DNA from 4 places in the Ruegeria sp. CDSA079 genome. Region 3 is predicted to be linked to each of the others. Evidence: riboswitches for the same ligand, from Rfam matches in the RefSeq annotation. Region 3 holds a riboswitch; each other region holds the start of a gene.

Region 1 (7,946 bases), on a different contig from region 3:
CGATCAAAGCGGGGTTGAAAAGTGCAAGTTGTCGATTGCGGTCAAAGATGGCCAGACCGATCGAAAGCTGCGCAAACGTCTTGGTCATGGTCTGAACGAATTTGCGCTGGGCTGTTTCTGCTTCGACAATGGCGTTGATGTCGACAGCGTAACACAAGTGACCAGCCTCGTTCTCTACCTGAGTCAGATCGAACCACAGCTTGGTGCTACTGTCAGCGAGATCGATCGATACTCTGGTTTTCCCAATGGATCGTTCCTCAACGAGGGCCGGGAACAAAGGATCGGTCAGGTCAGTGTCCTGATCGCGCGCCCTGCGGGCAAGTGTGACATAGGCAGCATTACACCATTGCACCCGTTTGTTTCGGTCCAGCAACCACACCGGATACGGGGCTTGATCCATCGCCAGCCGGGTGGGATCTATCGACGCTTCTGATCCCACGGGTTTGGTCTTGGCCGCTTCACGCAGACGCACACGGACAATTCCATCAATCCACTCGCAAATCACATCACGCTCAACGGTGCAATCTATCGGTGAGACCACGATAAAGCCTTCATCGCGCACTTTGTCTGGAATTTCAGGAAAGGATGGGAAATCCCTTTGCAGCAATCGGCGCAGATCTGTCCAGTTTCCTACATGTTCGAAACCGGCCAGAGCAATGTCGGAATGACTGATCAATCGCTCTCCGTCGAACAGGAACACCGCGTCGAACAAAGAGGTGTTAGAAAAAAGGCCAAAGGTCTGGTCCCGCAGCGTACGGCGCGGCAAGAGCCATTGAACCGCAAAGCAACCTGATACAACGCTGATCGCGGCCAGAATGATCCAATCGGCCATCAAATTCCCCAAAGCAGACCCAAGCCCGATTGGACTATGGGTAAGATTGGTTAATGGTCTCTTAACTCACACCTGAATGCGCTTGTTTGAACCCGATGGAACTGGGGTATCGCCCTTTTGTGCATCAATCAGGTTGCGCGGCCACGACACTTTGACGATGGCGCCTTTGCGGTCCGGGTCGTCGGTCAGGTGTTGATAGGGGTCCGAGCCATTGGCGAATTCCAATTCGGCTCCGCTGCGCTCCAGCAAGGTTTTGGCGATGAACAGGCCAAGGCCCATACCTTCGTATTCAGGGCGGGTTTTCTGATCCGTTTCCGCCCGCCTGCGCCGCATAAAGGGATCACCGATGCGTCCGATCATATGCGACGGATATCCACGCCCGTCGTCCATGATGCTGACGGTGATCCTGCTGTCGGTCCATTCGGCCTCGACCCAGACATTGGCCCGCGCAAAATCCACAGCGTTCTGGATCAGATTGCGCAACCCGTGAATGATTTCGGGTTTTCGCAGGATCGAAGGCTGCTGCACATCCCCGTCCTGCACCGGACCTTCCGAGAAATGAACCTCTTTGCCACGTCCCACATGCGGTTCGGCGGCTTCGTTCACCACGGTCGACAGTGGCGCCTGCCGCAAGTGCAGGTCATCTTTACCGGCCCGTCCCATATCACGCAGAATATCGCGGCAGCGGTCGGCCTGCTCTCGGATCAGCGCGGCATCTTCTATCAGATCCGGGCGATCATCCAGTTCTTCGATCAATTCCGCGCTGGTCAGTTTTATGGTTGCCAACGGAGTGCCCAACTCATGCGCGGCGGCGGCAACAACGCCGCCCAGGTCGGTCAGCTTCTGTTCGCGCGCCAACGCCATATGCGTTGCAGCCAATGCTTCGGACATGGACTGAACCTCAGAGCTGACGCGGTGGGAGTAGGCTCCGATAAAAACGATAGCGATGACGATTGCGGCCCAATTGCCGAACAGCAGAATATCCGGAATATCCAGAACCAGCCCCAGATTGGTGCGCAGTGGCAGGTGAAACTCGGCCAGCAGCGTGGTCAGAACAATCGCCACAGCCCCAACGATCAGGGTCGACCGGGTGCTCATGACATTGGCAGAAATTGTAACTGGCCCCAACAGAAGCAGCGCAAACGGATTGTTCAAGCCCCCCGTCAGATACAGCAGTATCGACAGCTGCAGCAGATCAAACAGGACCATCAGGAAATTTTCAAACTCGGTCAGGCGCTTGTTCTGCGGGAACAACAAAATGGCCGTAAAATTGCTCATGACCGAAATGCCGATGGCCAGATAGCACAGGCCCAGATGCAGCTGCACGTCATAATATTGCTGGGCAACGGTGATGGCAGTGAACTGGCCGATGATGGCCACCCATCGCAACAGGATCAGGGTGCGCAGGCGAATCCAGCTGCTCCGTTCCTGGCCGCGCCAAAAAGTCTGATTGGATTCTGCCATTGGTTCTTTATGTCCTGTTGCAAAGGCTGATCATCTTGATAGGTGTCCCGGCCGAAGCGATCAACAACCCCCTTGCGACCGGAAAACTGAAATGACCCGTCTATACGCAATTCTTGCAGCTGTTGTACTGGTAATTGGCCTTGGGGCCATGTGGCTTCTGACGCGTGGTGGCGGCTCTGGCGATCAGTTCGCGCAGTGCCGGTCCAGCCAGATCGCCGGAGGAACCGCAACAATCGGCGGACCCTTTGAGCTGGTCAATGGCAAGGGTGAGACGGTCACTGACGCAGACGTGATCACTGAACCGACGCTGGTTTATTTCGGTTATACGTTCTGCCCCGATGTCTGCCCTTTCGACATGTCGCGCAACGCCGAGGCCGTCGATATTCTGGCTGAACGCGGGCAATCGGTGACGCCGCTGTTCATCTCAATTGATCCGGATCGCGACACGCCCGAAGTGATGGCCGACTATGCATTCAACCTCGGCGGCAAAACCATCGCGCTGACCGGCTCACCCGAGCAGGTGAAAGCAGCCAGCAAAGCCTACAAGACCTATTACAAGGCCCATGACAAAAGCGACGAGTTTTATTTGGTCGATCATTCCACCTTCACCTATCTGGTTACGCCCGAGCACGGTTTTCTTGAGTTTTTCAAGCGCGATGACACGGCCGAGCAGATGGCGGACAAGGTTGGGTGCTTTCTTGATCAGGCCGCATCGTGACAAGGTTGTTTGACCTTTGTTCCTGCGCTGCTATTACTCATACCCAAGCCAAAGGCATGAAATAACGGAAAGACCTAACATATGGCAGACAGTTCTCAGCTTGATATCGGCCCTGACAAGTCCCTGCTTTTGGTAGATGATGACGAGCCGTTTCTGAGACGTCTGGCCAAGGCGATGGAAAAGCGCGGATTCGAAGTTGAAACCGCCGGTTCCGTTGCCGCAGGCCGCGCCATTTCTACCGCCCGCCCGCCCGCTTACGCGGTTGTGGATTTGCGGCTGGAAGACGGCAACGGGTTGGATGTTGTCGAAGTGCTGCGGGAAAAGCGCCCCGACAGCCGGGTTGTTGTTCTGACCGGATATGGCGCGATTGCCACTGCCGTAGCGGCCGTCAAGATCGGTGCAACCGATTATCTGTCCAAACCCGCCGATGCCACCGACATCACCAATGCGCTGCTGGCCAAGGGCGACGAACTGCCGCCACCGCCGGAAAACCCCATGAGTGCGGATCGCGTGCGCTGGGAGCATATTCAGCGGGTCTACGAACTGTGTGACCGGAACGTGTCGGAGACCGCACGCCGGCTGAACATGCATCGCCGGACTTTGCAGCGTATTTTGGCGAAGCGAAGCCCGCGGTGACGAGTGGCGAATTGGTTTCAATCTGAACCAAGATTCTGCTCTGAGGTCACGGATTAAGTCTGCTTTGCGGGGCAAAGCGGATTTTCATATTCACCAACCTAATTTCCGCTTCATCTGCCGCTGGCAAATGCCTAAGCGCCGCAATCAAGCCTTGCTCCGAACCTTAGCTTGTGTAGTGTAGCGACGATGGTGACCTTCGAGAGGAGGTCTTAATTGGGAACCGGGTAAAAGCCCGGACTGCCCCCGCAACTGTAAGTAGTCATAGTTTTCAAGGCTACGAGTCAGGATACCAACCATCTTTACGCAACCGCCGGAATTCTCTGGCCCTTTTTCTGCGTCGGGTGGACGCGAAAGGAACTCTACTATGCATATCGAACCTGGCGTCGTTGACGGCGCGAAAATGGCCCTCGCCTATGGGACGGCTGCTGCCGCTGCGGGCTATTCCTTGAAAGTGATCAATGATGATCTCCAAACCCACTCCGCCGTCTCATTTGGCGTTCGGTCTGTCATTGCCGCTTTTGGGGTGTTCATCTTCTTTGAAATCTTGCCACACTTCGCTGTTGGAATCTCCGAAGTGCACATAATCCTTGGTACGACACTGTTTTTGCTGCTTGGTTCCGGGCCTGCGGCCCTCGGTCTTGCAGGCGGTTTGGCGATCCAGGGTTTTCTTTTCGCCCCAACTGATTTGCCAATGTATTTTGTGAACATCTCCACTCTGCTGTTCCCGCTCTTTGCAGTGGACGCGCTGGCAAAGAAAGTTATTCCATCGACGACTGCATATGTCGATCTGCGGTACTTGGACGTACTAAAGATGTCAGCGGTCTATCAGGGTGGTGTTGTGGCTTGGGTGGCTTTCTGGGCGATTTACGGTCAAGGCTTCGGCAGCGAGAACCTTACGGCTGTAACCAGCTTTGGCGTGGCGTATCTGCTAGTCATTCTGATCGAACCGTTGGCCGATCTGGCAGCTCTGGCGGGTGCGAAAAGCTTGCGTGATCTGACCGACAAAGGCGTGTTCACCAACCGTTTGCATAACGCAGCCACTTAGGCGTGAAATTGACGATCTGTGGTGCTCTTCGTGCCACAGATCACCCTAGACGGTATTGATGAAATCACCTCGCAACATCGTCAACACAGTCAATCGTTACCCCGCATCATCTCGGTAGCTTGGGTGCAATCCGGACATTGGTTGAAATTGGTTTTCTATAGAAAAGCTATCAACGCCGCATGTCGTTCCATATACGCCTCTCGCACCTTGACCGGCGTACGCAGCGTAATCCTCAACCCCTCCATCACCGCCTTATCCGGGCGACCGAAGAACTTGGTCGCCTCTGGCTCAGAGAATCCCGCGATTTGGGTGGCCTCCATCCAGGCGCTGATCTTGTCGGCTTTCTTGATCTGTCGTTTGATCGTCTTCGGCACTTCAGCAGGCAACCCGAAGCGGATATGGATCGCCGCCGCCAACCGGTCATCCAGAGCGCCATAGTCCGGGCCTACAGCGGATTTGACGGGTGAGATCATATCGCCGATCACATATTCCGGTGCGTCATGTAACAGGGCTGCCAATCGCCATTTAGCGGGGGCTTTGGGGGCGATGCGGCCAAAAATCTCTTCAACCAGCAGAGAATGTTCGGCTACGGAATAGGCGAATTCACCGTTTGTCTGCCCGTTCCAGCGGGCCACAAAGGCCAGCCCATGCGCGATATCTTCGATCTCGATATCGACCGGGGTTGGGTCCAACAGGTCCAGCCTGCGGCCTGACAGCATCCTCTGCCATGCTCGGGGTTGTGTTGCCATTTTGCCATGCCTTGTGAAGTCGAACACATTAAAATCGTAATTTTATGGTATGATCTACCTGTCAGGATCACTTGCTGCCAACGTTTTCTTGAGCATTCGTGCTTTGAAACAACATCATCCGATCCCGACATAAAAACCGAGGGGGGCACATGCTTCTCCCGGTGTGCTCCTCTCACAAGCGAAACGCGAAATGAAAGGAGTTTGTCATGTTCAAACGTTTGTTCGCCCTTGCATTGACCTTTGGTATGGCTGCTACAGCCCCGCCCGCCTTTGCCAAGAATTGCGCAGAGCGCGACGATATTATCGCCAAATTGCAGGAAAACTACGCCGAGGAATTGGCCTTTGGCGGTCTGCAAAAAACGCGCGGCGCGCATTCGGTGATGGAGGTCTGGACCTCAAAAGAAACCGGAAGTTATACCGTACTGGTCACCAATGCGAACGGCATTAGTTGTATTGTTGCCGTCGGCACAGATTTTTTCGAAGCGATACCAAAAGTAAAAATTGAAGGCACCCCAAGCTGACAGCGGCCTATACCCTTCGATCTGAAGTCATCGACATTGCCACCTGCCCCAAGGAATGCTAGTGGCAGCCGGGACTGAGTTTAACCGGAAAAATGGAGCGCCTGATGGCCGGGGACTATATCGTTAAGGACATTTCACTGGCCGGGTTCGGTCGCAAGGAATTGGATATTGCTGAAACCGAAATGCCGGGCCTGATGTCCCTGCGTGCGGAATACGGCGAAAGCAAGCCTTTGTCTGGTGCACGCATCGTTGGATCGCTGCACATGACAATCCAGACAGCTGTTCTGATCGAAACGCTGGTTGCGCTGGGCGCGGATGTGCGCTGGGCATCGTGCAACATCTTCTCGACCCAGGACCACGCGGCGGCAGCAATTGCCGAGGCTGGCATTCCTGTCTTCGCCATCAAAGGCCAGACGCTGGAAGAGCATTGGGATTATCTGGACAAATCCTTCCTGTTCGCAGACGGGCCAAACATGATCCTGGATGATGGCGGCGACGCGACGCTGTACATCCTGCTGGGTGCCCGCGCGGAAGCGGGCGAAGACATTATCCCTGTACCCGGGTCGGAAGAAGAAGAGGTGATCAAAAAGCAGATCGCCAAGCGTATGGCCGCGTCTCCGGGCTGGTTCACCAAGATGCGTGACCAGATTCAGGGCGTGTCCGAGGAAACAACTACTGGCGTGAACCGCCTGTATCAGCTGGTTAAGGACGGTCAACTGCCCTTCCCGGCGATCAACGTGAACGACAGCGTCACCAAGTCGAAATTCGACAACAAATACGGCTGTAAGGAATCGCTGGTCGATGGTATCCGCCGCGCCACCGACACCATGATGGCCGGTAAGGTTGCCGTGGTTTGCGGTTACGGCGATGTGGGCAAAGGTTCGGCCGCTTCGCTGCGCGGCGCGGGTGCCCGTGTGAAAGTCACCGAAGTTGATCCGATCTGCGCGCTGCAAGCCGCGATGGACGGTTTTGAAGTGACCCTGCTGGAAGACGAAGTCGCCAACGCGGATATCTTCATCACTACGACCGGCAACAAGGACGTGATCCGCATCGAGCACATGCGTGCGATGAAGGACATGGCCATCGTCGGCAACATTGGTCACTTTGACAATGAAATCCAGGTCGCCAGCCTGAAAAACCACAAATGGACCAACATCAAGGAACAGGTGGACATGATCGAACTGCCCTCGGGCAACCGCATCATCCTGCTGTCCGAAGGCCGTCTGCTGAACCTCGGCAACGCCACCGGGCACCCCTCGTTCGTGATGTCGGCTTCGTTCACCAACCAGGTTCTGGCGCAAATCGAGCTGTTCACCAAGGGTGATCAGTACGAAAACGACGTCTATATCCTGCCCAAGCATCTGGATGAAAAAGTGGCCCGACTGCATCTGGATCGCATCGGTGTAAAGCTGACCCAGATGGATGCGGATCAGGCCGCTTATATCGGTGTGAAGCCGGAAGGTCCGTACAAGCCGGAACATTACCGCTACTAAGCGCTGTAATACGATGACGCAGACCTCTGGACGCCGCCGATTTCTGTATTCGGCGGCGTCTTTCATTTTCAGGCTGGCGGTCGTGGCGATCCTGCTGGGCGGAGGAGGATGGTGGCTGTTGGCACATCCCAAGACGCCAGTGCCTATTCATTGGAATCCGTTGCGCGATCTGGAAATCAGCGCACCGGTGACGCCGGTCACAAAGTGGCAGTTGAAGCGCGCACTGGCGGATGAGGGGCAGTGCCGGGCTGCCTTGGCAGAGGCCGGTGTTCTTTTCTCGGCGATGGAGGATCTGATCGTCGATCAGAACTGCGGCGTCAGCGGGCGGGGTTTGCTGTCGCAGCTGGTCACGGCGCGGTTGCAGCCTGTTGAAACAAGCTGCGCCACCACCTTGCGTCTGGCCATGTGGGAAAACCACGTGGTGCAACCCGCCGCGCGGGATCATCTTGGGGCTGAAATTGCCCGAATACGCCACATTGGCAGTTACA
Region 2 (7,946 bases), on a different contig from region 3:
GCAGCTGGCCATCTCGGGCGGTGCGATCATCATCGCGGTTGTTCTAAACGCCCAGGCCAACCGGACGAAGGGCCGCGTCATCCTAAAACGCGCGGAGCACGCGACATGACCACGACGACACGCTCGACCCCCGATCGCCTGCGCTCGCCGCTGGAGCGGAACTTAAAAAGCTGGGAAAGCCTGCTGATGCTGGTCGCAATCGGCATCTTCATCGCCAACAGTTTGGCCTCACCCTATTTCCTGAATGCCTGGAATCTCTCCGACGCGACCTTCAACTTCACCGAAAAGGCGATGATCGCCTTTGCCATGGCCCTGCTTATCATCTCTGGCGAAATCGACCTCAGCGTCGCCGCGATCATCGCACTGGCCTCGACCGCCATGGGCGCCGCCGTGCAGGCGGGTGTCGGGACAGAGGGGCTAGTCCTTATCGGTCTGGCCGTCGGTCTGGCCTGTGGGGCGGTAAACGGTTTCCTCGTCACCGGCCTTGGCCTGCCATCCATCGTCGTCACCATCGGCACGATGAGCCTTTTCCGCGGGGTCAGTTTCATCGTGTTGGGCGATCAGGTCTACAAGGGCTATCCAGCCGATTTCGCCTTCTTCGGGCAGGGCTATGTCTGGTGGGTGATTTCCTTCGAATTCGTCCTTTTCGCCATCATTGCGGTGATCTACGCGGTCATCCTGCACATGACCAATTTCGGCCGCGCGGTCTATGCCATCGGAAACAATGCCACCGGGGCGCTGTTTTCGGGCATTCGGGTGGGCCGGGTGAAGTTCACCCTGTTCCTGCTGACGGGCCTGATGTCCGGGGTCGCCGCCGTCTGCCTAACATCCCGCCTCGGCTCGACCCGACCCTCCATCGCCTTCGGGTGGGAACTTGAGATCGTGACCATGGTCGTCCTTGGCGGGGTCAACATCCTCGGCGGCTCCGGCTCCATCCCCGGCGTAGTGATCGCTGCCTTTGTCATGGGGCTTGTGACTTTCGGACTTGGCTTGCTGAACGTGCCCGGTATCGTGATGTCGATTGTTATCGGGGCGTTGCTGATCACGGTCATCGCGCTGCCCCGGCTCTGGTCGATGTGGAGGGGCTGACATGGAAAAATACGCCTTCAAGATGAAGCTCACCCCGGGCTGCAGGGATGAATACAAAAAGCGCCACGATGAGATTTGGCCAGAGCTTGCCACGCTGCTGAAAGACGCGGGCGTGTCTGACTATTCGATCCATCTGGACGAAGAAACGAACATTCTTTTTGGCGTCCTTTGGCGCACCGACGACCACAAAATGGATGCCTTGCCCCGCAACGAGATCATGCAGCGATGGTGGGCGCATATGGCGGACATCATGGAAACCAAGCCCGACAACGAACCCGTGGCGGTGCCGCTGACGCCCGTCTTCCACATGCCATGACCCCCCGGCACGTCGCCGTCATCGACATCGGCAAGACCAACTCCAAGCTTGCGCTGGTCGATGCGACTGACATGTCCGAAGTGGAGGTGCTGACCCGGCCTAACATCGTTCTCGCCGCTCCACCCTATCCGCACTTCGATGTTGAGGCGATCTGGCACTTCCTTCTGGACGGGTTGGAGCAGTTTCAGAAGGCGCACGGCGTAGATGCCATTTCCATCACGACCCACGGGGCGTCTTGTGCCCTGATCGCGCCAGACGGCGCGCTTGCTGCCCCGATCCTCGACTATGAACACACAGGCCCTGATGATCTGGCCGCGGCGTACGACGCCATCCGCCCGGCCTTTGAGGAAACCGGATCGCCAAGGTTGCCGATGGGTCTGAATCTGGGTGCGCAGTTGCATTGGCAATTTGAGCAGGACCCCGCGCTTCGCGAACGCACCGCCGCCATTGTTACCTATCCGCAGTACTGGGGACATCGCCTGACAGGAGTGCCGGCCAGCGACGTGTCGTCCCTTGGTTGTCACACGGATCTGTGGAAACCGTCCAAGGCGCACTATTCTTCGTTGGTCGAACGGTTGGGCATATCTGAAAAAATGGCGCCCGCACGCAAATCTGCGGAGGTTCTCGGACCCGTGTTGCCGCAGGTCGCATCGCAAACCGGCCTGCGCTTTGACACGCTGGTGCACTGCGGCATCCACGATTCAAACGCATCGCTTTTGCCTCATGTACTGACCCGAACCGGGCCGTTTTCCGTCGTTTCGACCGGGACATGGGTCATTGCCATGACCATCGGCGGCGAAGAAGTAACTCTGGAACCTTCGCGCGACACGCTTCTTAACGTCAACGCACTGGGTGCCCCGGTACCCTCCGCCCGTTTCATGGGGGGACGCGAGTTCGAGTTAGCGATGAACGGTCAAACCACTCAATGTGCAGAGCAATTCCTTGACCTGGTCGCGAAAGACGGCCCCATGCTCTTGCCCGCAATGGTCCCGGACAGCGGACCGTTTCAGGGGCAAAAACACAGCTGGATGGGGTCAGAGCCTTTGCCCGGAACCCAGGAACGCGCGGCGGCGGTGAGTTTTTACCTCGGATTGATGACCGCGGAATGCCTGTCGCTGACCGGACACAAGGGCCCTATTATCGTCGAAGGTCCATTTGCCAGGAACAAAGGCTTCGCCAGTATGCTCGCCGCGGCGACAAACTGCAGGGTCGACGCGACCGTCACCGCAACAGGAACGAGCCAGGGAGCCGCCCTCTTGGCAACAGGCGCACTCCCCGAGCGCGCGGCCTTCGACGTCGAAACCTATTTTCACAAGACCGACGTGAGCTACCAACGTTACGCGAACAGTTGGCACAGAGCCGCAAAAGCAGGCCTGGAACCACGCCCATAGGATACCCTAAAAACCTGCACGGAACTCCGATAGCAGACATTGGGGACCAGCGTGAAACTGAACGGAATGGGCTCGATGCCGCTGTTCTCTGCGGTGCGCCCTGACTGGCTGAAAGAGCACTAACCGGTCATTGCGATGTGAACTGGCTACTGCGGTTGCATTCGGCAGCGACAAGCCCCAATCCCGACATTCACAAGCCAGTTTGCAGTTTCCGATTTGCGCTGCAGAGATACCTCTGAGGGGGCCATGGCTGGATGCGGATTTGCATTATCTTGAGGGCAACGTAGCCCTCTCCAAGAAAAACCTGAGTGAGAGTCAAACGGACAAAAACCGCCAGTATCGTGGGGCACGCACAGGTCAATGTCGCTCTGGGGATGGCAAAGGATACTCGGTCTTGAACAATCGCAAGACCGGGCGGCCCTTTGCCACCAATAACAACCGGCGTTCAGTGCCCGATCCGGTTTTGCGGGACGACCTCATACCCAGGTTCTTCAGGCTCATCATCCAGCATTTCGGGTGGAAATCCCGGCGCGCGGATGTCCAGGCCGGTGGCCTCTTCCAATCGTTTGATGATGTTTGGCGACAACTCGCGTTCGCCATACCTTGCGATGGCGTCCTCGAAGATCTTGATCATGACCGGGTTCATCTCAAGCGGCACACCGGCGCGGTCCGCGACCTCCTGAAACAGACCTATATCCTTTTTCACCAAATCCATTGTGAACGAAATATCGCGGGATCCATTCAGGATGACCTGGCTTTCGGTTTCATGCACAAAGGACGTGCCGGAAGAGATTTTGATGGCCTCGTAGGTCGTGCCCAGATCCATACCTGCTGCCTTGGCAGTCACCAGTGCTTCGGCACAGGTGATCAGATTGGCTGTGGCCAGATAGTTGGTCAGCACCTTCAGAACCGAGGCAGAGCCCAGTTCACCGGTATGCAAAACACGCCGCCCCATGGTGGTCAGAAACGGTAGAATCCGTTCGAATGTTTCGCGGTCACATCCCGCGAAGATCGAGATATTGCCAGTGGCTGCCCGATGACATCCGCCTGAAACCGGGCAATCCACCGCCGCGCCACCGCGTTCGATTACCTCAGCGCCAAGACGCTTGACCTCGGCTTCGTCGGTGGTCGACATCTCCATCCAGATCTTGCCGGGGCCAACCTCGGGCAGCATCTCCTGCATCACGGCGTCCGAGGCTGCAGGCGACGGCAGGCAGGTGATGACCGCATCACAGTCCCGCATCAACTGAGCCGGACCCTCTGCTGCCTTTGCGCCTTGGGCGACAAACTCGGTCACCAGATCCGCGTTCAGATCATGCACCGTCAGATCAATACCATTTCGCAGCAAGGATCCTGACAGCTTGCCGCCGACATTTCCCAACCCGATAAATCCAACTTTCATATGTCGCCTCTCCCTGTTGGCATGTGCCCGTCATGCGATCACGGATTTATGCGACCATTCATGCCGCCCAACGACAACCGCAGGTCGCTTTTCGCACCCTTCCCCAGATGTTACGCGTAACGCGCTTGACAAGCGGGTCAGCGGTGCCGCATGTCCCTTTCGTTGGTGTCTGCAACAGCAGATGAAAAGGGAATGCGTCAACGGGTTGTCCGCCAAACGCAGCCGCCCCCGCGACCGTGACCGGAGAGGGTGCCCAATGCCACTGGCCAAGGCCGGGAAGGCGGGACATCCGACAGAGGACCCTGACGAACCGGGCCTCTGACATCCGCAAGCCGGGAGACCTGCCAGCACCCGAAGTTGAAACCGGGCGGGGTGTTCCGGTGTCGGGTCCATGTTGCAACACGTGGCCCGCTTGAAACCCCGTCCCCCGCGAAGAGGATTTGGGGGGATGAGAGATACGACTGAGACCGCACCGGTCGAGCTGCTGGTCTGTACGACCTGCCGCCGCGGTCAGGCTGTTGAGGATGATGCGCAGCGCCCCGGCACATTGCTGCACCAGGCCTTGGAACAGGCCGAATTGCCCGACGGCATTACCCTGAAACCTGTCGAGTGCCTTTCGAATTGTGATCAGGGCTGTTCCATAGTGCTGCGCGGTGGCCCGGATCGCTGGACCTTTGTTTATGAGAACCTGAATGAGGTTGATCATGTCGATGTCATCATCGACGGCGTCACAAAGTATCTGGCCACCCAAGACGGCTTGGTCAAATGGCGCGAGCGCCCCGAACATTTCCGCAAAAACTGCGCCTCGCGCATTCCCCCGATTGGAGCCTGACATGTCGAACCTTGAAAAACTGCCCGTCACCGTGATCACCGGATTTCTGGGCTCGGGCAAGACGACGCTGGTCAAACACCTGATGCAGAACCCACAGGGCAAGCGTCTGGCCGTGGTCGTCAACGAGTTCGGCGATGTGGGTGTCGATGGCGACATCCTGAAATCCTGTGCCATCCCGGACTGTCCGGCGGAAAACATCATGGAACTGGCAAACGGCTGCATCTGCTGCACCGTGGCCGACGATTTCATCCCAACCATCGAAGCTCTGATGGCGCTGGAGCCGCGCCCTGAGCATATCCTGATCGAAACCTCGGGCCTCGCTCTGCCCAAACCGTTGCTCAAAGCCTTCGACTGGCCCGATATTCGCTCGAAAATCACCGTGGATGGCGTGATCGCTCTGGCCGATGCCGAAGCCGTCGCCGCCGGTCGGTTTGCGCCGAATGTCGAAGCCGTGGATGCTCAGCGCATGGCCGACGACTCGATCGACCACGAAACGCCACTGTCCGAAGTGTTCGAGGATCAGATTTCCTGCGCCGACATCATCCTGCTGACGAAACCCGATCTGGCGGGCCCCGAGGGCGTGGCCAAGGCCAAAGAAGTCATCGCCGCCGAAGCGCCGCGCCCCCTGCCCGTGGTTGAGGTTGCCGAAGGCGTTGTGGATGTCCGCGTCGTGCTGGGTCTGGAATCCGCTGCCGAGGATGACATGGATGCCCGCCCGTCGCATCACGACGGTCACCATGATCACGAACACGACGATTTTGAAAGCATCATCGTCGAACTGCCAGAACAGACCGACCCGGCCGCGCTGGTCACCAATATCGAACGCTTGGCGACCGAGTTGAACATCTTGCGCGTCAAGGGTTACGCTGCCGTCCAAGGCAAACCCATGCGCCTTCTCGTTCAAGCCGTCGGTGCGCGCGTTCGTCACCAGTATGACCGTCCGTGGGAACCGGGTGAAGAGCGCCGCTCGCGTCTGGTGGTCATTGCCGAGCATGACGACATCAAAGAGGCTGAAATCCGCGAGATCCTCGCGGGCGTCACCGAGGCCGCCGAGTAACCCATGCACGTCGTCTTCCGCGAAAGCCATGGGCTCGAGGAAACCGAGACCCCAACCGATCTGGGCCAAAGCCCGGCGGATCTGGTTGTCTTGTCCTTCTCGGACAGTGACCTCGGCGCTTTCGCGGCGGGATGGCATCGCGGTGGCGGGTCCGAGGGGCGGATGCCGACGCTTCGACTGGCCAACCTGACGGCGCTCAAGCACCCACTGTCCGTCGACACCTATGTCGAGCAGACGCTGGACTGCGCCAAGGGTATTCTGATCCGCTTGATTGGCGGCGTGCCTTACTGGTCGTACGGCTTGCAGCAGGTTCTGGCACTGGCGCAGGCCAAAGGCATCGCGCTAGCCGTGCTGCCAGCGGATGGGCGCGAGGATACGCGGCTGGATGACTATTCCACCCTGCCCGTTTCAACCCTGCGCCGTCTGGCCCATCTGTGCGACACTGGTGGTGAGGTCGCGGCGCAAGCCGCATTGGCACAGATGGCCTTGGCAGCCGGGCTTTATGCCGGGCCGGTGATGGGCGCGAAGACCCTGCCCGAATGCGGGGCATGGTGCCCGGATCGCGGCGTGATTCCAGCGGACACTGCGTTCGAAGGGGACGCGAAACGTATCGTCGTCACGTTTTATCGCGCCTATCTGACGTCGGCCGACACCGCCCCTGTCGCAGCTCTGATCCGCAGCTTGCGCGCGCGCGGGTTCGCGGCAGTGGGCCTGTACGCGCCGTCCCTCAAGGCACCTGCAGCAGCCGATTGGTTGCGCGAGACTCTTGGGACGTTGACCCCCGCTGCGATCATCAACGCCACGTCTTTTTCCGGCAAAGGTGCGTCGGGCACTTCCCCGCTGGACGCCGCCAACGTGCCGGTATTTCAGATCGCTCTGGCCACCTCGCGCCGCAAAGCCTGGGCTGAGGCGGAACGAGGCCTCTCGCCCGCTGACCTGGCAATGCATGTTGTATTGCCCGAGGTAGACGGACGAATTTCGGCGGGCATCGCCTCGTTCAAGGAACCAGGCAAACGCGACCCACATCTGGAATATTCCCGCTTCGCCCACCGGGCCGAGGCGGAACGGATCGAAGCCATCATCGACCGGGTGTCAGGCTGGCTGAGTCTGAGCGACAAACCGAAGGCGGATCAGATCCCTGCGCTGGTGCTGTCGACCTATCCCGGCAAAGACTGGCAGATGGCCCATGCCGTGGGCCTGGACGCACTGGCCTCTGCCGAGGCAATGCTGTTCGATCTTCAGAGCGAAGGCTATGAAACCGCACCAGCGGAACCAATTTCCGAGACGTTGCCAGACGCCCGGATTTCCTGGCCGCTGGAAGGGTATTTGGACGCTTTGGCCAAACTGCCGGAACAATTGCAAACCGACCTTCAAACGGTTTGGGGCAATTGCGAAGACGATCCCGCCTTCGATGATGGCGCGTTTCACTTCACAGCCCTGCGCCGGGGCAAAGCTCTGGTCGCGCTGCAACCAGAACGCGGAACGCCCGAACTCCGCGATGACGACTACCACGACCTGTCACGCACGCCGCGCCACAGCTATGTCGCGTTTTACTTGTGGCTGCGCAAAGGTCTGGGCGCAGATGCGCTGATCCATATCGGTGCCCACGGAACGCTGGAATGGTTGCCCGGAAAATCGGTTGCCTTATCCGCCGACTGCTGGCCCGAGGCGCTGATCCGCGACCTGCCGGTAATCTACCCCTTCATCGTAAATGACCCCGGCGAAGCTGCGCAGGCCAAGCGCCGAATTGGGGCCGTCACGCTGGGCCATATCCCGCCGCCGATGAAGGAAAGCGGTACACCGGACCGGATGGTGCGGCTGGAATCGCTGCTGGATGAATTCTCGAATGCAGACGGGCT
Region 3 (7,946 bases):
GCAAATTACGCGGTCGGACCCCCGGATGTCGGCTGCAATAATACGCAGATCCCAACAGGATTAATGGACTAAAGAGGGGAAGAAGCAGGTAGCTCATTCATGTGTCCCTTGACGTTCGACATTGACTTGATTTGTTCAGATCGAGATATGTCGCGACCCAGCATATGAAAAATACATTGTTTGATGATTATCGTTCGCTTAGATAGAACTATATGCCACTGAACTATCATCACCTTCGATATTTCTGGGCCGTCGCGCATGACGGGAACCTGACACGGACGGCGCAGCGTCTGAATCTGTCCCAGTCAGCGTTGTCCGTGCAGATCAAGGAGTTGGAAAACCGCCTTGGTCATCCACTGTTCGAACGCAGAGGTCGCAAGCTGCACCTCACCGAAGCCGGACATATTGCTCTGGACCATGCCGATGCGATTTTTGCGACAGGTCAGGAACTTGTGGCAACCTTGCAAGATGCCGGGAATGCGCGGCAGGCCCTCAGAGTAGGGGCGCAATCCACCCTGTCTCGGAACTTTCAGATTCGCTTTTTGCGGCCCATTTTGTCGCGTGTTGATGTCGAGGTCATCTTAAGGTCTGGCAACCCAAGTGAGCTGCTGGAAGGTCTAAAGACGCTCAATTTCGACCTGGTCCTCATGAATCATGAACCGGCAAGCGACAGCTTGACCAATTTTGTCACCCATCATCTGGCGGAACAACCGGTAAGCATCGTGGGCACTCCGGATCGTCTGGATCCGACACGTCCCATACGGGACCTTTTGGAAGAACAACCTTTCATCCTGCCTACAATGAACAACACTGTCCGCACGGCGTTTGACGCCATGGCCAGCCGCATGTCGGTGCGCCCTCAGGTGGCCGCTGAGGTGGACGACATGGCCATGATGCGGCTGCTGGCGCGGGAAGATATCGGGCTGGCTCTGGTGGCGCCGATCGTGGTTCAGGATGAGTTGAACTCGGGTCGGCTGGTCGAGGCGCAGGAGCACCCGAAAATCAAGGAAAACTTCCACGCGATCACATTCAAACGCCGGTTCCCGAACCCTTTGGTGCAAGAGCTTTTATCCCACGAAACAAATAGCTGGGCCAATGGCTGAGCTTAGTCACCGCGCGACGATTTGAACAGATACAAGAATACAAAAAGCGAGCCGATTGACGTTGTCACGATGCCTACGGGCAGTTCCTGCGGGGCCAGAAGGAGGCGCGACAGAATATCCGACAGCGTCAGCAGGATCGCCCCCACAATGGCTGAAGTGACCAACAGATTCCGGTGCAGCGTACCAGCAATGCCGCGCGCGATATGAGGCACCATCAGGCCCACAAAGCCGATGACACCGGCCACGGACACAAAGCTGGCGGTTGCCAAAGCGGCGACAAAAAACATGCGAAATCGTAAACCCTGAACCGGGATACCAAGTGAAGAGGCTGTGAAATCACCGGTCAGCAACGCATCTAGCCAGCGGCTGCGATAAAGGGCGTAGCTCAGGATCAATCCCAGGCCGATCACGACCAGGGGGAATGTCTGCCACCGGGCGAGTCCCAACCCACCCAGCATCCAGAATATGACCGAATGCGCCGCGCGATTGTCGCCAGAGAAAATCAAGTAGTTCGTGATTGCGGAAAACAGAAAGGAGACGGCTAAACCGGCCAGAATCAGCTTTTCCGGCGCACTTGTGCGCAAACCCTGGACCAGTGCCAGAACGATAGCCGATGCGATCAGACCCCCGCAAAACGCGGCCAAAGGTAAGGTCCATATGCCCAGTACATCCCCGGTGACAGTGATCACCAGAACCGCACCCGCAGCCGCACCCGAGGATAGGCCAAACAGAAAAGGGTCGGCCAGATCGTTGCGCGTAGTGGTTTGCAGAACCACACCTACAACGCCAAGACCCGCGCCAATCACCGCAGCGAACAAAGCTCGGGGTAGGCGCAAGTCAAACACGATCCGGTGCATGGGGGACATGTCACCTTCGACAAGACCCGTACCCAGGCCAATCGCCGAGATCACGTCGCGCACCGGAATTTGCGTCGTTCCATAAACGATGGACAGCAGCAAAAGGGCGATCAAAACGATCGCCCCCAGCAATATCGAACGGCCCAAATGGGCCATATCAGTTGATCTCCGGATGCATCGCTTTGGCCATCTTCTCAATGGCTTCAATGTTCGCCGGTCCAGGTGTCAGTTCTTCGTAACGCAGGCCAATCCAGCGTTCGTTCTTGACGGCATCGGTTTGTGACATAACTGGATGATCTTTCAGAAACTGGAACGTATCTTCTGCACCGTTTCCGGTCTGATAGTCCAGCAATACCAGGAACTCAGGGTTGGCGGCAGCCACGGCCTCCCACGAGGTGCGGCCCCAGCTTGTTTCCAGATCATGGGTCACGCTTTCGCCACCGGCCGCTGCAATCATTGCGTCGGGAATTGCGAATTTGCCGGCTGTGAAAGGCGCATCAGCTGGCCCATCCAAGAGGAAGACGCGCGTTTTCGCCAAGTCGACAGTTTTCGCTTCAATGGCGGTCAGTTGGTCCTTCCAACCCGCGACCAGTGCCTCGGCCTTGTCTTCAACCTGCATGACCTGACCAAGACGCAACACGTCGTTGAACAGCAGATCCATGCTGGCCGTGGGGCGATCCTTGTCCAAATGGATACAGCTTTCGGTCAGAACCATGGTCTTGATGCCGAAGGGTTCCAAAGTGTCCGGGGTCACGTCGCCACCCGGCTTCATGCCATAATACCAGCCTGCAAAGAACAGGTCCGGCTCGACCGAGACGAGGTTTTCGATGGTTGGGTATTTGGGCGCAAGCTCAGGAATTTCGCCGCGTTGCGCGTCAAAATCAGGGCTTGTCTTGTACCATCCGGTGATGCCGGTCAGGCCCACGATCTGGTCTTGCAGGCCAAGGGCGAAAGCCATGTCTGTCATGTTCATGTCATGCACGACAAGACGTTCCGGTGCGGTTTCAAACACCAACGTTTCACCGCAATTGTCCACTGTTATAGCATCTGCAGCCGCGCCGCTGGCCAGACCGGTGAACAAAGCCACGGGCCAGAGTTTGTGCATCATTGTAAGCTCCTGTTATGATGACAGTTTTCTTTTTCGGATATCCAAGGCAGGGATCATGCGGCCTTCATGCTGAAAGCACAGGTAATCCACGCCAAAGGTGTCGCGCACCCGGTCGGGGGTCAGTACGTCGCTAACAGGTCCGAACCCTGTCAGGCGTGTGGATTTCATCAACGCAACATGGGTGGCGAATTCCGGAATCATGACCAGATCATGCACGATCATGACCACCGTTACGCCCAACTCGGCAACCAGGGACAGCATGTGCCCCTTGGCATCCGGGTCCAGATGGTTTGTCGGTTCGTCCAAAAACAGTAAAGACGGGTTTTGTGCCAGCGCCCGCGCGATATGCGCCCGCTGGCGTTCGCCTCCCGATAGTTGGCCTATGGGTTTTCCGGCAAGGTGCAACAGACCGGCCGTCGCCAGAACCCGATCAAGATCCTCTTTATGTTCTCCTGCCGATCGATCAGCTTTAATCGGGATTTGCCCCAGAGCAACATAGTCGCGCAGACGCAATCGCGCATCTGGCATTTCCTGCTGGCCAACCACTGCAATGGTTCGAGCACGTTCATGAGCGGTAAGGGTGCGGAGGCTTTGATTTCGGACGCGAACGTCCCCCAGAACCAGCCTTTCAATTCCGCACAGCAAATTCAGCAGAGTGGTTTTTCCGGCACCATTTGGTCCAGCGATTGCGAGAATTGAGCCTTCGTCGAGGCGGAAGGACACATCCTGAAGCAGCACATCGCCATTCAGGGCATAGTACTCCAGATCTTCGACAACCAGGAAACTCATGAAGCCCCCTGCGATGGCATGGCAGGCATCCGCGACAAGGTTTTGGTAAACAGGGCAGGGGGGCGATGCGAAGCGCTGGTCCAGCCGTCCTTGCTGTCGCCAAACTGGGTTGCAAATTCAACCAGAGCGGTCAGATCGTTGGCCGTCTCAATATCGCCAAACAGGTACTGCGCTTTTCCCGTGGCCTGAAAACCAACGGTCGTGGCCCGTTCACAACCTGCCATGCAGGCAATCAACCGGGTTTCAAAACCGTCTGGCAACCGATCGTCCAATGCGGTTTGCACGGCTTCCGCCGTCATCGTTCCTTGACATGTGGAACAGATCAGAACGAAATGCTCAGGATAGGTGGTCATTGCCGTCTCCGTCTTTTGTCGGACACAGACAGGGGGACCATACCGGGTTTTCACGCAAACGCGCCATCGAGCCTCCTTCCAGGACGCCCCGCCCCGGGTTGGTTTAACATGCGATGGCAGGTCTCCTGACTTGCGGGTCAAGGCTCGGCCAACCTTCCCAACCCCTCGAGGTCAGTGGTGAAGTGGCGTCGCTCTCCGCTTACAGTTGCGGGGGCAGTCACGGACTTGGCGCAGGGGTGCGCCGTACCGTATTCCCATTTTCATCCCTTGCGGAACCATCGAGATCAGCTAGTCCGGCAATGCAAGACTTGTCAAGCGGTAGGAAACTGGGGCTGGCACGAAAAACAAGTGTTGTGCCCGCTATTCCTTTTGCACAGGCTCAACTGGATCAACCTTAGTAGTCTGAAACAAGAAGGAAATCCGGTTCGGCATCTTCCTCGATTTTCGAGAACCTCGGGATTGGGTCTTCGAACACATTATCGGTGCGGTCGTCATTCACAGTCGAAACCTCGCCAATCAGGCAATCGCCGCGTTCTGCCCAGAAAGCGTGCCAGACGCCTGGCATCAAGGTCACGCTTTGCCCCGGTTTCAGGCGCAGATGCTCGCCTTGTTTTAGGGTAAACGGGCAGGCATCGCTTGGCACCGTAACAGGCGTGTCCCGGTCGATGCCTCCCTCAGGGTCTGACGCGTAAATCTCCAGCACCAGATCGCCGCCACCCCGGTTGATGATGTCTTCAGCCTTTACGATGTGACGATGCATTGGGGACAGCTGTTTATCTTTCGAGATCAATAGCTTTTCTGCGTACAGCATCCCACGACCGGATTTCAAATCGTTCACTTCACCATTGCGCAGGGTAAAAAGAAAAAGGCCCAACTCGTCAAACCGGCCTTGGGCGTAATCGGTAATGTCCCACCCCAAGCCCCGGCCTCGGATCGTTTGCGCCTCAGGGCTGCGCAGCTGCTCGGGCGACCAATATGCGAAAGGCGGCAACACTGCTCCGAAGGATTGGATGAAAGTCTGCGCTTCAGACTTGATGCGGTTTATTTCGGATCGCTTCATTGGCTAACCTCAATGATCAAAGCTCATGTGCCCAAGGCGGCTCTGCCCCGGCACGGGAAACGGTTACAGCTGCAACCTCGGCGCCCAAGGCCATTGCCGCGCGCAAAGCGTCGGGGGTCAGGTTTCGCACCCCCGGTTTTGTCAGATGACCCGCTCGGTGGAGTTCGGTCAACACGCCTGCATTGAACGTATCTCCGGCACCGATTGTATCGACGACCTGCACCGGTTTCACTGGCACGGATACCTGTGACCCATCCGCCAAATATCCGTTCGCGCCGTCGCGGCCCCGGGTCACGATCAGGGCCGACGGTCCGGTCTGCAACAGCAAGGCGGCCTTTGCCGCCTCGGGTTCACTGCCGGGAATGATCCAGTCCAGATCCTCGTCCGATACTTTGACGATATCCGATTGGGCGATCATCCGGTTCAGGCGTGTTCGATACCGGGTTTGATCTGCGATGAAACCCGGACGGATATTGGGGTCCAGCATCACTGCCCGATCGCCTCCGTGCTGGTTCAGCAATGACGCGTAGGCATCGGCACAGGGCTCGCACGCTAGGCTGATCCCCCCAAGATACAAGGCTGTGACAGCCGGAAGCTGATCCGGCATATCTTCGGGAAGCAACATGCGCCCGGCCGTGTTTTCATCGACAAAACTGTAGGTTGCGTGCCCGTCCGTGAGCTGTACGAAGGCAAGCGTTGTGGGTCTATCCGAGACGACCATGTGCGATGTATCTACGTGGCTTGCATTTAGCGCGTCGGTCAGTTGCTGGCCAAACATATCGCTGGACATTCCGGTCAGCATTCCAACGGGCACTCCCAAACGCCCCATGGCCACCGCGGTGTTCAGGATCGCACCTCCGGTGTGCGGCACGAAACCTTGCGCCCCCGAAGCTGTTGGCTCGGCAATCATGTCGATCAGAGCCTCGCCGCAACACAAGATCATTCCACGGTCCTTTCCCGGTTTGTCGAAGAAGTTTTTCGCCTAACGTTTCAGGGCGTTCTTGCAGAAATTGTTGGCCCCGATAATACCAAACTCAGCTTGCTCAGAAACGTAGAGGTTCAAAGACTGGCGCAGTTCACTGAAACGCCCACCTCCATTGAAGGCTTCCATGAAGTCCTGTCCAAATAGCCAGCGGTTTTTCTCGGCAACGCCACCGACAAGAAACACACCGCCCGCAGGCATCAAGGTGACGGCCATATCGCCCATCAGTGCACCCAGATGAGTGGTGAACATCTGCGCCGTTTTCACTGCGATAGGATCGGAAGCATCTCGCGCGTCCTGCAAGATGTTCTTTGCAGCTTGCGCCGGGATCTGAGCGTGCCCTGCCGCCATTCCAACGGCCTGATACAAGATTGGTAAGCCTGTTCCGCTCAGGAACATTTCCGCCTCCAGGGCGAGGCTGTCTCCAAAGAAACACGCGGGCGCTATGCGACGCGCGGCTTCAAAAATCTCAACCTCGTCGCGGTGGCGGGGATAAAGGCCGACGTGACCACCTTCGCCGGACACTGTATGATAATGTCCTTCTGAATACAGCAGCGCCCCGACGCCGAGCCCCGTTCCGGGACCGACCACCAATCGCGTGCCGATAGGTGGATTTGCCTCTCCTTGCAGAACCGAGACATCATCCTGTGTCACGTCAGAGACCGACCATGCCGCAGCCGTAAAGTCGTTGATGACAAACGTTTGTTCCGCACCGGTAGCCCGAGCCAGTTCGGTCTCGGACAAATCCAGATTGGCATTTGTCAAACGTATGACGCCATTCCGAACAGGACCGGCGCCAGCAGCCACAACTGCCTGAGGATTTGTACCTACTTCATCACGCAGATCGTGAAATGCGTTCAGCAAATCTTTTAAAGTTCCCGTTGGATGCTTGCGCAGCCCTGTCAAATCGCCATTTGTCACTACCCCCAGACGGGTATTCGTACCACCAATATCCGCAACAAGGTTCCAGTGCTCATGCACGGAACCCAATGGTTGCGCTAACGGCTGAGAGACGTTCTGCCCATTGGACAAGGCAGATTTCAGTGCCATGAACGAAGCTTTGGGGGTTCTTTCCAGAGTTTCAAAATCCACGTCCACCAGTCCAAACCTTTTCTCGTACCCGAAGGCCCATTCATAGTTATCCAGCAGAGACCAGACGAAATAGCCCTTCACGGGAACATCTTGCGCCAGAGCGTTTTGCACGGCTGCCAGATGCGTGTCGAGATATTCGATACGGTCCTTATCCTGCCCACGCTCTGCGCTGGCCATACCATTTTCGGTGATATAGATTGGCAGCGCGCCCGTATAGTCCTTCTGTGTTCGAACCAGAAAACGGGTCAGGGCAGAAGGGTCGATTTCCCAACCCATCTGCGTTTTTGGCAAAGGACCCGGAACATCCGTAAAACTGGGCCATGCGTCATCGTTCGCGGCAATCAACTTTCGCGTGTAGTAGTTCAATCCACACCAATCGACCGGCGCGCCAATCGTGTCAAAATCATCGTGCCATCCAGACGGCAAGTGCGGCTCTAAACCATCCAGCACCAGCTGAGGGTATTCTTTCTTGAAAACACCGCCAAGAAAAAACCAATTGTAGATCGCATCATACCGGTCCGCTGCGTGCTGCGCTGCGACGCTGTCATCTGCTGGTTCCGCCCATTCCAGGTTGAACACTGCGCCCAAGTTGCTCATACCAA
Region 4 (7,946 bases), on a different contig from region 3:
TCATGATGTTCCAGCCTTCGACAAAGCCCTTGTCGATGAGGTCTTGTGCGAGAGCAGAGGTGGTGGTGAAGGCAGCGAAGGTAAGGGCAAGAAGGCGGGTCATAGCACATCCACAAATCAGACAATCTATTTATGTCATTGTAAATTGTCGTAGAAGTTAGACAATCTATTAATTTCCAAGGGGCCGTGTCAGGTCTCCTCGCCGCTGGAACATATCTCAATTCTCAGGTTAACAATTGCCTGGTTCGGAACGTCTTCTGAATTCAGCGACCCTCCGACAGCTAACCATTCGGAGTATTCAGGGTTAATGCAATCAACGTATAGAACGCCGAAAAAATCGCCGTACTTACCTTCGCCGCGAACATAGACGTGCCTGTCTGTTTGTTCATCATATCTTTTGTCTTCCGGAATTGCGCTCCGCCATTGTTTGTATGGCGGCGGTAGATCGTGGGTGTCTTCGTATAAGTAGAGAGTTTCAGCGGCAATGGGCGAGGCGAAAGCACCAACAATTGCAAACAACGCTAAGTGTTTCATCGTGTTTGATAATCCGTGAAATTAACAGAAAGCAACTCATCCAATAACTATACCGCTGTCAAGGTAGGTACCGCGATATTTGAGCGAGCGCCGTGCGCTGCGCTGGCGCCGACTAGCGCACAGGCAGCGCGAAAAAGAGAACTGGGAATTTGAGCTACAGTTCCTTCCGCGCCCTGAGCGCGGCCGTTATCGTCCCGTCATCCAGATAATCCAACTCACCCCCAATCGGCACACCCTGCGCCAGCGAAGTCAGGCGTACCTGCCCCTCCAACTGATCGGCAATGTAATGGGCGGTGGTCTGGCCGTCGACGGTCGCATTCAGCGCCAGAATGATTTCGGTGATCCCCTCGGAAGTCACCCGATCCCTGAGACGGGGAATGCGCAATTCATTCGGGCCAACCCCGTCCAGCGCAGACAATGTGCCGCCAAGAACGTGGTAGCGGCCTTTGAAAACAGCCGCGCGTTCCATCGCCCAAAGGTCGGCAACATCCTCGACCACGCACAGCTCTCCGGTCGCGCGGGCCTCATTGTCGCAGATATCGCAGATGTCGGTGGTGCCCACGTTACCGCAATTCAGGCATTCACGAGCGGTAATGGCGACCTGCTGCATGGCATCAGATAAGGGCGTCAGCAGAAGGGCACGTTTGCGGATCAGATGCAGAACGGCGCGACGGGCCGAACGGGGGCCGAGGCCGGGCAGCTTGGCCATCAGTTCGATCAAATTGTCTATGTCGTTGTTGGAACTCAATCCGCACGCTCCTGCAAATGGGCCGGGCAAGCGGGCCCGGCCTCTGGGTCGTCAGGAGTGTCTATCAGAACGGCAGCTTGATGTCTGCGGGCAAGCCCATGCCTTCGGTCAGTTTTGCCATTTCCTCCTGAGAACGCTCAGTCGCTTTGGATTGGGCATCCTTGATCGCGGCCAGGATCAGGTCTTCGACCACTTCCTTGTCGTCGCCGTTAAAAATGGACGGGTCGATGTCCAGACCTTTCAGGTCGCCCTTGGCCGTTGCAGTTGCCTTGACCAAGCCAGCCCCAGATTCACCGACAACCATCATGTTGTTCAGCTCTTCCTGCATTTCGGTCATTTTCGTTTGCAGATCCTGCGCGGATTTCATCATCTTGGCCATGTCGCCCAGACCGCCAAGCCCGCCGAGTCCTTTCAGCATTGGTATTCTCCTGTGTCTCTGTTTGGGTTCTAGATACGGGCCGCAGCCGCGTGGCACAAGAGTTGTCCCGCCGGTCGGAGAGCCCTTTGGCATGACCGATGACTCGAAGCGGGCGCGGGAGGGATGGTTTTTCAAACCACACGAACTGCGTTTAAACCATCAGACTCGGTTACAGAGCTACAAATAGATTTCAGCGTTCTTGGATGGTTGTAGTCCCAGGGACGGCCACGATGCATCGTTGCGCGTTCATCCCAGATCAGAACGTCTCCGACTGACCATTGGTGCGAATAGACATATTCGGGCTGCGTGCAGAACGCGATGGCTTCGTCCAGCAGGATCTGGCTTTCTTCATGCCCCATTCCTTCGATGGCAAAGGCGTGCGAGGCGATGAACAAAGCTTCTTCTCCGGTCACTGGATTTGGCCAGATTGCGCGCCATGGGCGATCCGGCCATCGCGTCATTTTCGGCAGCGCAGCGAGGTCGGCTGAAATCTTTGATCGGGAATGTGACAACCGATGCCAGATGATGGCATCCTTGAGGGCGGATTTCAGATGATCTGGCATATCCGCCCAAGCGGCACGCGTCGACGCGAGTTCTGTTTCACCGCCGGATGGAGGTACGACTTTCGCAGTTAGCATGTTGATCAGCGCTGGCGTCGGCAGGAACGTGCTGTCCGTGTGCCACAACATGTTGGCCTGCAAGTCCAACAGGCGCAAATCGTCTCTCGCACTCAGTCCATCCTTAGTCTTGTTTGTCAGCTCGGGAAGCTGAAACTCAATATCGCGACCCGCTGCCATGGCTTCCCGGTTTTCCAATGGCCCAAAAAGTTCGGCAAGGCGCATGTGATCCGCGTCAGATATCGATTGCGCAGGAAACAAGAGCGCAGAATGGGTTTCGAACGCTTGCCGAATTTCCGGAAAATAACGCTGTTTGGTGACGTCGCGCAGATCCAGGTCGTGAACGACCAATCCGAAACGTGGGTGCAGTGGTGACGTTCGCATGCAATCCCTCCCTAACATCATGGAAGGGTGTAATCGTTTGAAGTGTCAATCTGCTTCGTTTGCGACACGGGATCGAGCGCTTTTGGGTCAGTCTTCCTCGAACGGGTCCCATTCATCTTCGACTTCGGGAAGCGCTTCGGTTTCGACTTGGGCAGCGCGTTGCTCTGGCGTCTCGATTTTTGTGATCTTTGCCTTGGGAAATTGAGCAAGCACAGCCTGAACCAGAGGGTGTTGTTCGGCTTCGGCTTTCAGGGCTAGCTCGGCCTCGTCCCGTATTTCCGCAATTGTCGGTGCATCCCCGTTCGAGACTATCGACACAGCCCACCGGTTTCCGGTCCAGCGTTGCAGGGCAGAACCCAACCGGGGCGCAAGGTCGGCCGGTGCCTGCGCGGCAGGGGTGAATTCGATCCGACCGGGTTGATAAGACACCAGCCGCACGCCGTTTTCCACTTCGACCAGAAGCTTCACGTCGCGGTTGGCACGGATCAGTTCGACCACATGCTCAAAGGTCGGATACCGGGCCAGGGCCGTCTGGACATCCTGTGCCAATGCGGCAACGGGCGCGCCGATTGGGCCGCGTGGGGGCGCTGCGTATGCAGGTGCCGCGGCCGCGCTGGCCTGTAAAGGCACTGCGCCCTGCCGAGACACCGAAGCGCCGCCACCAGGTCCACCAGCCGGAGGTGGCGGGGCATCCTGCAACCGTTTGATTAATTCTTCAGGGCTGGGCAGATCGGCCACATGGGTCAGGCGGATAACGGCCATCTCAGCGGCCATCATGGCATTGGGCGCGGCAGAGACTTCTTCTAGCGCCTTCAGCAGCATCTGCCACATTCGGGTCAGGACACGCATCGGCAGGGCCTCTGCCATGTGCTGGCCACGGCTCCGTTCATCCGGCGAAACAGTCGGGTCTTCGGCGGCGTCGGGCGTGATCTTTACGACGGACACCCAATGCGTGATTTCGGCCAGATCGCGCAAGACGGCCAACGGGTCTGCGCCTTCTGCGTATTGTCCGCTCAGTTCCGTCAGCGCGCCAGCGGCATCGCCACGCAGGATCATGTCCATCAGGTCCAGAACGCGGCCACGGTCCGCAAGTCCCAGCATTGCGCGGACCTGTTCGGCCGTGGTTTCACCCGCCCCATGCGAAATTGCCTGATCCAGCAGCGAGGTTGCATCCCTTGCCGATCCTTCTGCTGCGCGGGTGATCAGCGCCAGAGCATCTTCGGCGATCTGAGCGTTTTCGGCAGCCGCGATCTTTTGCAGAAGGCCGATCATGTCCTCTGGTTCGATCCGGCGCAAATCAAAGCGCTGACAGCGGGACAGAACCGTGACAGGCACTTTGCGGATTTCGGTGGTTGCGAAGATGAATTTCACATGTTCAGGCGGTTCCTCAAGCGTCTTGAGCAGCGCGTTGAAGGCGCTGGTCGAGAGCATGTGAACCTCGTCGATAATGTAGATTTTGTAACGTGCGCTGGCGGCGCGATAGCGGACACTGTCGATGATCTCGCGGATGTCGTTCACACCGGTTCGGCTGGCGGCGTCCATCTCCATCACATCGACATGGCGGCCTTCCATGATCGCCACGCAATGTTCGCATTGGCCGCAAGGTTCGGTCGTTGGGCTGCCAGCGCCGTCGGGACCGATGCAGTTCATACCCTTGGCGATGATCCGCGCGGTGGTGGTTTTACCGGTGCCGCGAATGCCGGTCATGATGAAAGCCTGCGCAATCCGGTCCGCTTCGAATGCGTTTTTCAGGGTGCGCACCATGGCATCCTGGCCCACCAGATCGGCAAAGGTTTCCGGGCGATATTTGCGGGCGAGAACCTGATAGGCGGGGCTGGGAGTGTCGGTCATGTTTTCTCGGTCGGATTCGGGGCTTCGGCACAGCGTAGTGGCCGCTGTCGTTTACGTCCACAGCATGGCGCGATGATTTTTGATTTAGAAACCGGCCGGTTTCGCACTAAGCTGTTCCAACAGATTTAAAGACTCATATTTGTAACGAGTTCTGGGTGGAGGACACAGGTTCATGTCGCAGCTGGTTATCTATGCTTTGCAAGTCGCAGGGGGAACGCTTGCCCTGACGTCGATGCCCGGACGCGGTGGTGATTACGGGGGTGATCTTGAAACGATTGCGGCATGGAAGCCGGGGCTTGTTGTTTCAATGACAACGGATGTCGAGCTGCTTCAGCATGGGGCGCAGGATTTCGGCAGCGATATCCAAAGCCGCGCGAGCCGATGGGTGCATCTGCCGATCGAAGACTTTGGTGCACCTACTGCAGCAGTTGAAGAGGCATGGCCCGGCGTCAGCGCCGCCGCCCGGCACGCCCTGGCTGGAGGAGGCCGGGTGCTGGTGCATTGTCGGGGCGGCTGCGGCAGGTCGGGGATGGTTGTCCTGAGGCTGATGGTCGAATGCGGCGAGCGGGCAGACAAGGCCCTTGAGCGTTTGCGGGTGTTGCGTCCCTGTGCAGTGGAAACAGATGCCCAACTGGCCTGGGCGGCACGGGAATTTCAGACTCAGGTCGTGTAGTCTTAGGCCGAAAGATGTTCAGGCGCGTGCACGGGTTTGCGGGGCCGCAGCGTTATAACCTCGATCATCGCGCAGGGTGGGTCTGCAATGAGGCCGGATGGCAAGGTGGTGAACGTATTCCCAAAGATCAGATCGGCGTACGCGTTCAGGTCCTCGGGCTGAACTTCAGACTGTGTGCCGCAAAAGATGCGAATTCTGTCTGATTGAGCTCGAATGGTTGCGTGGCACCCTTCCGCGCAATGCGCCAATTCACTGCCGCCATCAAACTCGAATTCGTCGCCTGTGGCCGCTGTGGCCTGAGTCATAGCCTCGGAAACCGAGCGCGCAAGTCGCGCCAAGGCGGGGCAGGTTTTGCCTGTCCGCTGACATACCGTTGCGCTGTATTCATGTGTCTTTGTCTTCCAGATCATCCTGCGCCCTCCGCGCGTGTTGGACAGGAAGATCGGGTCAGGTGGGACGGCAAAGTGCAGTCAGGACCTGCCCGGACACCCCGCCCGAGTTTCGGTTTCAATTCCGATGGCAGGTCTCCTGACTTGCGGGTCTTGGCTTTGCCGACCTTCCCAGCCCTGGGGGCCAGTGGTGTTTTGGCATCGCTCACCGCTTACAGTTGCGGGGGCAGTCGCGGATTTGGTTTGCACCCGAATGACCAGGCTGAACCGCACCGTGTTCCCTTTTCATCCCGACCCCTTGTGGGGGACAGGAACCATCACACAACCGCTAGCGTCTGACCCGGTGCCGAGTCAAGCTGATCTTTTCGCCCGACGTTTGGTCATGCTGGATGGGTGGAAAGTTCCCGCGTAGAGTCTTCACCATTGAAGGTAAGCAAGTAAATTTTCAGCGCAGGGTCAGGGATCATGTTGGACACAGAGCAGGCGGTTTTGACCGAAGATTTCCTCTTTCCGTCCGGGTCGACGACCCTATCAGCGCGGCTGTACCGACTGATCACAGAACCCGAGACCGTGGTTGTTCTGAACAGCGCAACAGGCGTGCCGCGCGACTATTATCGCCACTTCGCACGTTGGCTGGCTGCAGAGCGAGGCATGGCGTGCCTGACATATGACTACCGGGATTTTGGGCATTCTCTGACCGGCCGTATGAAGGATGCACGTGCGACAATGGCGGATTGGGCTTTGATCGACATGCCAGCGGCGCGGGCGGAAATGCGCAGGCGCTATCCTGATGCGCAGCAGTGGACCATTGGTCATTCGATAGGTGCGATGCTGGGGCCGGTTCAGCCGGATATTGATCTGATCGATCGAATGATTTCCGTGTGTTCGGGGCTAGTGACCCTGAGTGATCACCCGTGGCCTTATCGAGGATTGGCCGGTGTGTTCTGGTATGGGCACGCGCCATTGCTGGTAAAAGCGCTGGGCTATCTGCCGGGAAAGGCAATCGGGTTTGGCGCGGACTTGCCGGCCTCGGTCTACTGGCAATGGCGCAAATGGTGCACGGCACCTTTGAGTTATGTGCCTGAAATCGGACAATACCTTCCGGAGACGCGTTGGGACGGCTCTCGTACACCCGTGGACTTGTTCACTTTCGAAGACGACCAGATGGTCCCGCCAGAAGCGGTCTGGCGGCTTGCCGACCTTTATGGCACCGAGGCTAAGCGGCACCTGCTTAGGTCTGATGATTTCGGATTGCCGGAGATTGGCCATATCGGAGCATTTGCCCGGCGCAATGCGGCAGTATGGCCGCGCCTGATCGCTTGACCAGGCGCGGCACACGAATTGACGTACACCTTCCAGCTATCGCCCTTTGCGCAGTTTTTGTTCCTGCATGACACCCCGCACCATCTTACCAAACGCTTTGTCCCGCGCCCGGGATTGGGCGACAGTTTCCGAGTTGCGCTGATCTTCGCGCCGAAGTTTTCGCCAACGATCCAAGCGGGCAGGATCAAGCACGCCTTGGTTGATTGCCTGCTGTACCGCGCAGCCTGGCTCGGAGTCGTGCTGACAATCTGAAAAGCGGCAGTTCAGGCCAAGTTCGGTGAGGTCTGAAAAAACTTCGTCGATACCGTCCTGAGCGTCCAGCAAGCGCAAAGCGCGCATTCCAGGCGTGTCGATCAGCCAGCCGCCGTTGCGCATCCGATGTAATGCGCGTGCCGTAGTTGTGTGCCGACCGCGAGCGTCGTCCTCTCGAATACCTGACGTGGCAAGATCTTGATCGGTCAAGGCGTTGGACAGTGTCGTCTTGCCAACACCTGACGACCCAACCAGCGCGCCCGTCTGGCCTTTAGGACACCAGGACAGAACCGTTTCAATTTCCGCTGGGTCCAGTGCGTTGATTGCCAGAACTGTCAGATACGGGTCCAGGGCCTGCACCTGTCCTGAGAAACGCTTGGGGTCATTAGATTTGTCAGCCTTTGTCAGGACAATGACTGGGTAACATCCTGCTTGATGCGCAAGCGCCAGATAACGCTCTAGCCGGGGCGGGTTGAAATCTGCGTTGCACGAACTGACGATGAACAGCACATCGACATTGGCTGCGATCAGTTGCGTTGCAGCACCTGTACCTGCAGCTCGTCGTTGCAGTAGGCTGCGCCGGTCGAGCAGATGGTGAACGCGTTTGTCGTTGTCAGTGAGAACCCAGTCTCCGACGGCATAGCTACCGGTCGATTGATCAGGGGTCAGCAGTGGAAATTCGCCCTCTGGGTTCAGCCCGATTAGGCGGTCCCGATGAACAGAAGCGATGCGAAAAGGCGTGCACGAAGGATGAGCC

What was found. A riboswitch is a leader RNA that binds a small molecule or an ion and turns the genes downstream of it on or off. The one in region 3 is predicted to bind cobalamin.
Region 1: linked by a shared signal. The riboswitch ahead of AC2FJZ_RS13535 (energy-coupling factor ABC transporter permease) and the one ahead of AC2FJZ_RS04180 (DUF1636 family protein) in region 3 are both predicted to bind cobalamin.
Region 2: linked by a shared signal. The riboswitch ahead of AC2FJZ_RS01800 (DUF1636 family protein) and the one ahead of AC2FJZ_RS04180 (DUF1636 family protein) in region 3 are both predicted to bind cobalamin.
Region 4: linked by a shared signal. The riboswitch ahead of AC2FJZ_RS14620 (hypothetical protein) and the one ahead of AC2FJZ_RS04180 (DUF1636 family protein) in region 3 are both predicted to bind cobalamin.

What each region holds. Positions count from the first base shown of each region.
Region 1 is NZ_JBXWQF010000011.1:121,655-129,600, forward strand. It holds gene AC2FJZ_RS13515 (PAS-domain containing protein) at 1-832, opposite strand, end outside; gene regB (sensor histidine kinase RegB) at 899-2,296, opposite strand; gene AC2FJZ_RS13525 (SCO family protein) at 2,388-3,014, shown strand; gene AC2FJZ_RS13530 (ActR/PrrA/RegA family redox response regulator transcription factor) at 3,096-3,650, shown strand; cobalamin riboswitch at 3,821-3,962, shown strand; gene AC2FJZ_RS13535 (energy-coupling factor ABC transporter permease) at 4,015-4,695, shown strand; gene AC2FJZ_RS13540 (HD domain-containing protein) at 4,851-5,444, opposite strand; gene AC2FJZ_RS13545 (hypothetical protein) at 5,651-5,965, shown strand; gene ahcY (adenosylhomocysteinase) at 6,070-7,458, shown strand; gene AC2FJZ_RS13555 (extensin-like domain-containing protein) at 7,472-7,946, shown strand, end outside.
Region 2 is NZ_JBXWQF010000001.1:365,144-373,089, reverse strand. It holds gene AC2FJZ_RS01825 (ABC transporter permease) at 1-109, shown strand, start outside; gene AC2FJZ_RS01820 (ABC transporter permease) at 106-1,089, shown strand; gene rhaM (L-rhamnose mutarotase) at 1,091-1,405, shown strand; gene AC2FJZ_RS01810 (FGGY-family carbohydrate kinase) at 1,402-2,796, shown strand; gene AC2FJZ_RS01805 (NAD(P)-dependent oxidoreductase) at 3,242-4,198, opposite strand; cobalamin riboswitch at 4,345-4,561, shown strand; gene AC2FJZ_RS01800 (DUF1636 family protein) at 4,647-5,030, shown strand; gene cobW (cobalamin biosynthesis protein CobW) at 5,032-6,087, shown strand; gene cobN (cobaltochelatase subunit CobN) at 6,091-7,946, shown strand, end outside.
Region 3 is NZ_JBXWQF010000003.1:56,094-64,039, reverse strand. It holds gene AC2FJZ_RS04205 (proton-conducting transporter transmembrane domain-containing protein) at 1-97, opposite strand, end outside; gene AC2FJZ_RS04200 (LysR family transcriptional regulator) at 213-1,103, shown strand; gene AC2FJZ_RS04195 (FecCD family ABC transporter permease) at 1,106-2,116, opposite strand; gene AC2FJZ_RS04190 (ABC transporter substrate-binding protein) at 2,118-3,068, opposite strand; gene AC2FJZ_RS04185 (ABC transporter ATP-binding protein) at 3,081-3,857, opposite strand; gene AC2FJZ_RS04180 (DUF1636 family protein) at 3,854-4,210, opposite strand; cobalamin riboswitch at 4,309-4,505, opposite strand; gene AC2FJZ_RS04175 (D-lyxose/D-mannose family sugar isomerase) at 4,605-5,270, opposite strand; gene AC2FJZ_RS04170 (carbohydrate kinase family protein) at 5,287-6,213, opposite strand; gene AC2FJZ_RS04165 (glucokinase) at 6,253-7,302, opposite strand; partial or broken gene AC2FJZ_RS04160 (GH1 family beta-glucosidase) at 7,279-7,946, opposite strand, start outside.
Region 4 is NZ_JBXWQF010000013.1:53,312-61,257, forward strand. It holds gene AC2FJZ_RS14585 (hypothetical protein) at 1-103, opposite strand, end outside; gene AC2FJZ_RS14590 (hypothetical protein) at 190-534, opposite strand; gene recR (recombination mediator RecR) at 689-1,282, opposite strand; gene AC2FJZ_RS14600 (YbaB/EbfC family nucleoid-associated protein) at 1,347-1,700, opposite strand; gene AC2FJZ_RS14605 (TauD/TfdA dioxygenase family protein) at 1,832-2,701, opposite strand; gene AC2FJZ_RS14610 (DNA polymerase III subunit gamma/tau) at 2,789-4,552, opposite strand; gene AC2FJZ_RS14615 (protein-tyrosine phosphatase family protein) at 4,725-5,225, shown strand; gene AC2FJZ_RS14620 (hypothetical protein) at 5,228-5,635, opposite strand; cobalamin riboswitch at 5,727-5,948, opposite strand; gene AC2FJZ_RS14625 (alpha/beta hydrolase family protein) at 6,080-6,937, shown strand; gene rsgA (ribosome small subunit-dependent GTPase A) at 6,974-7,946, opposite strand, start outside.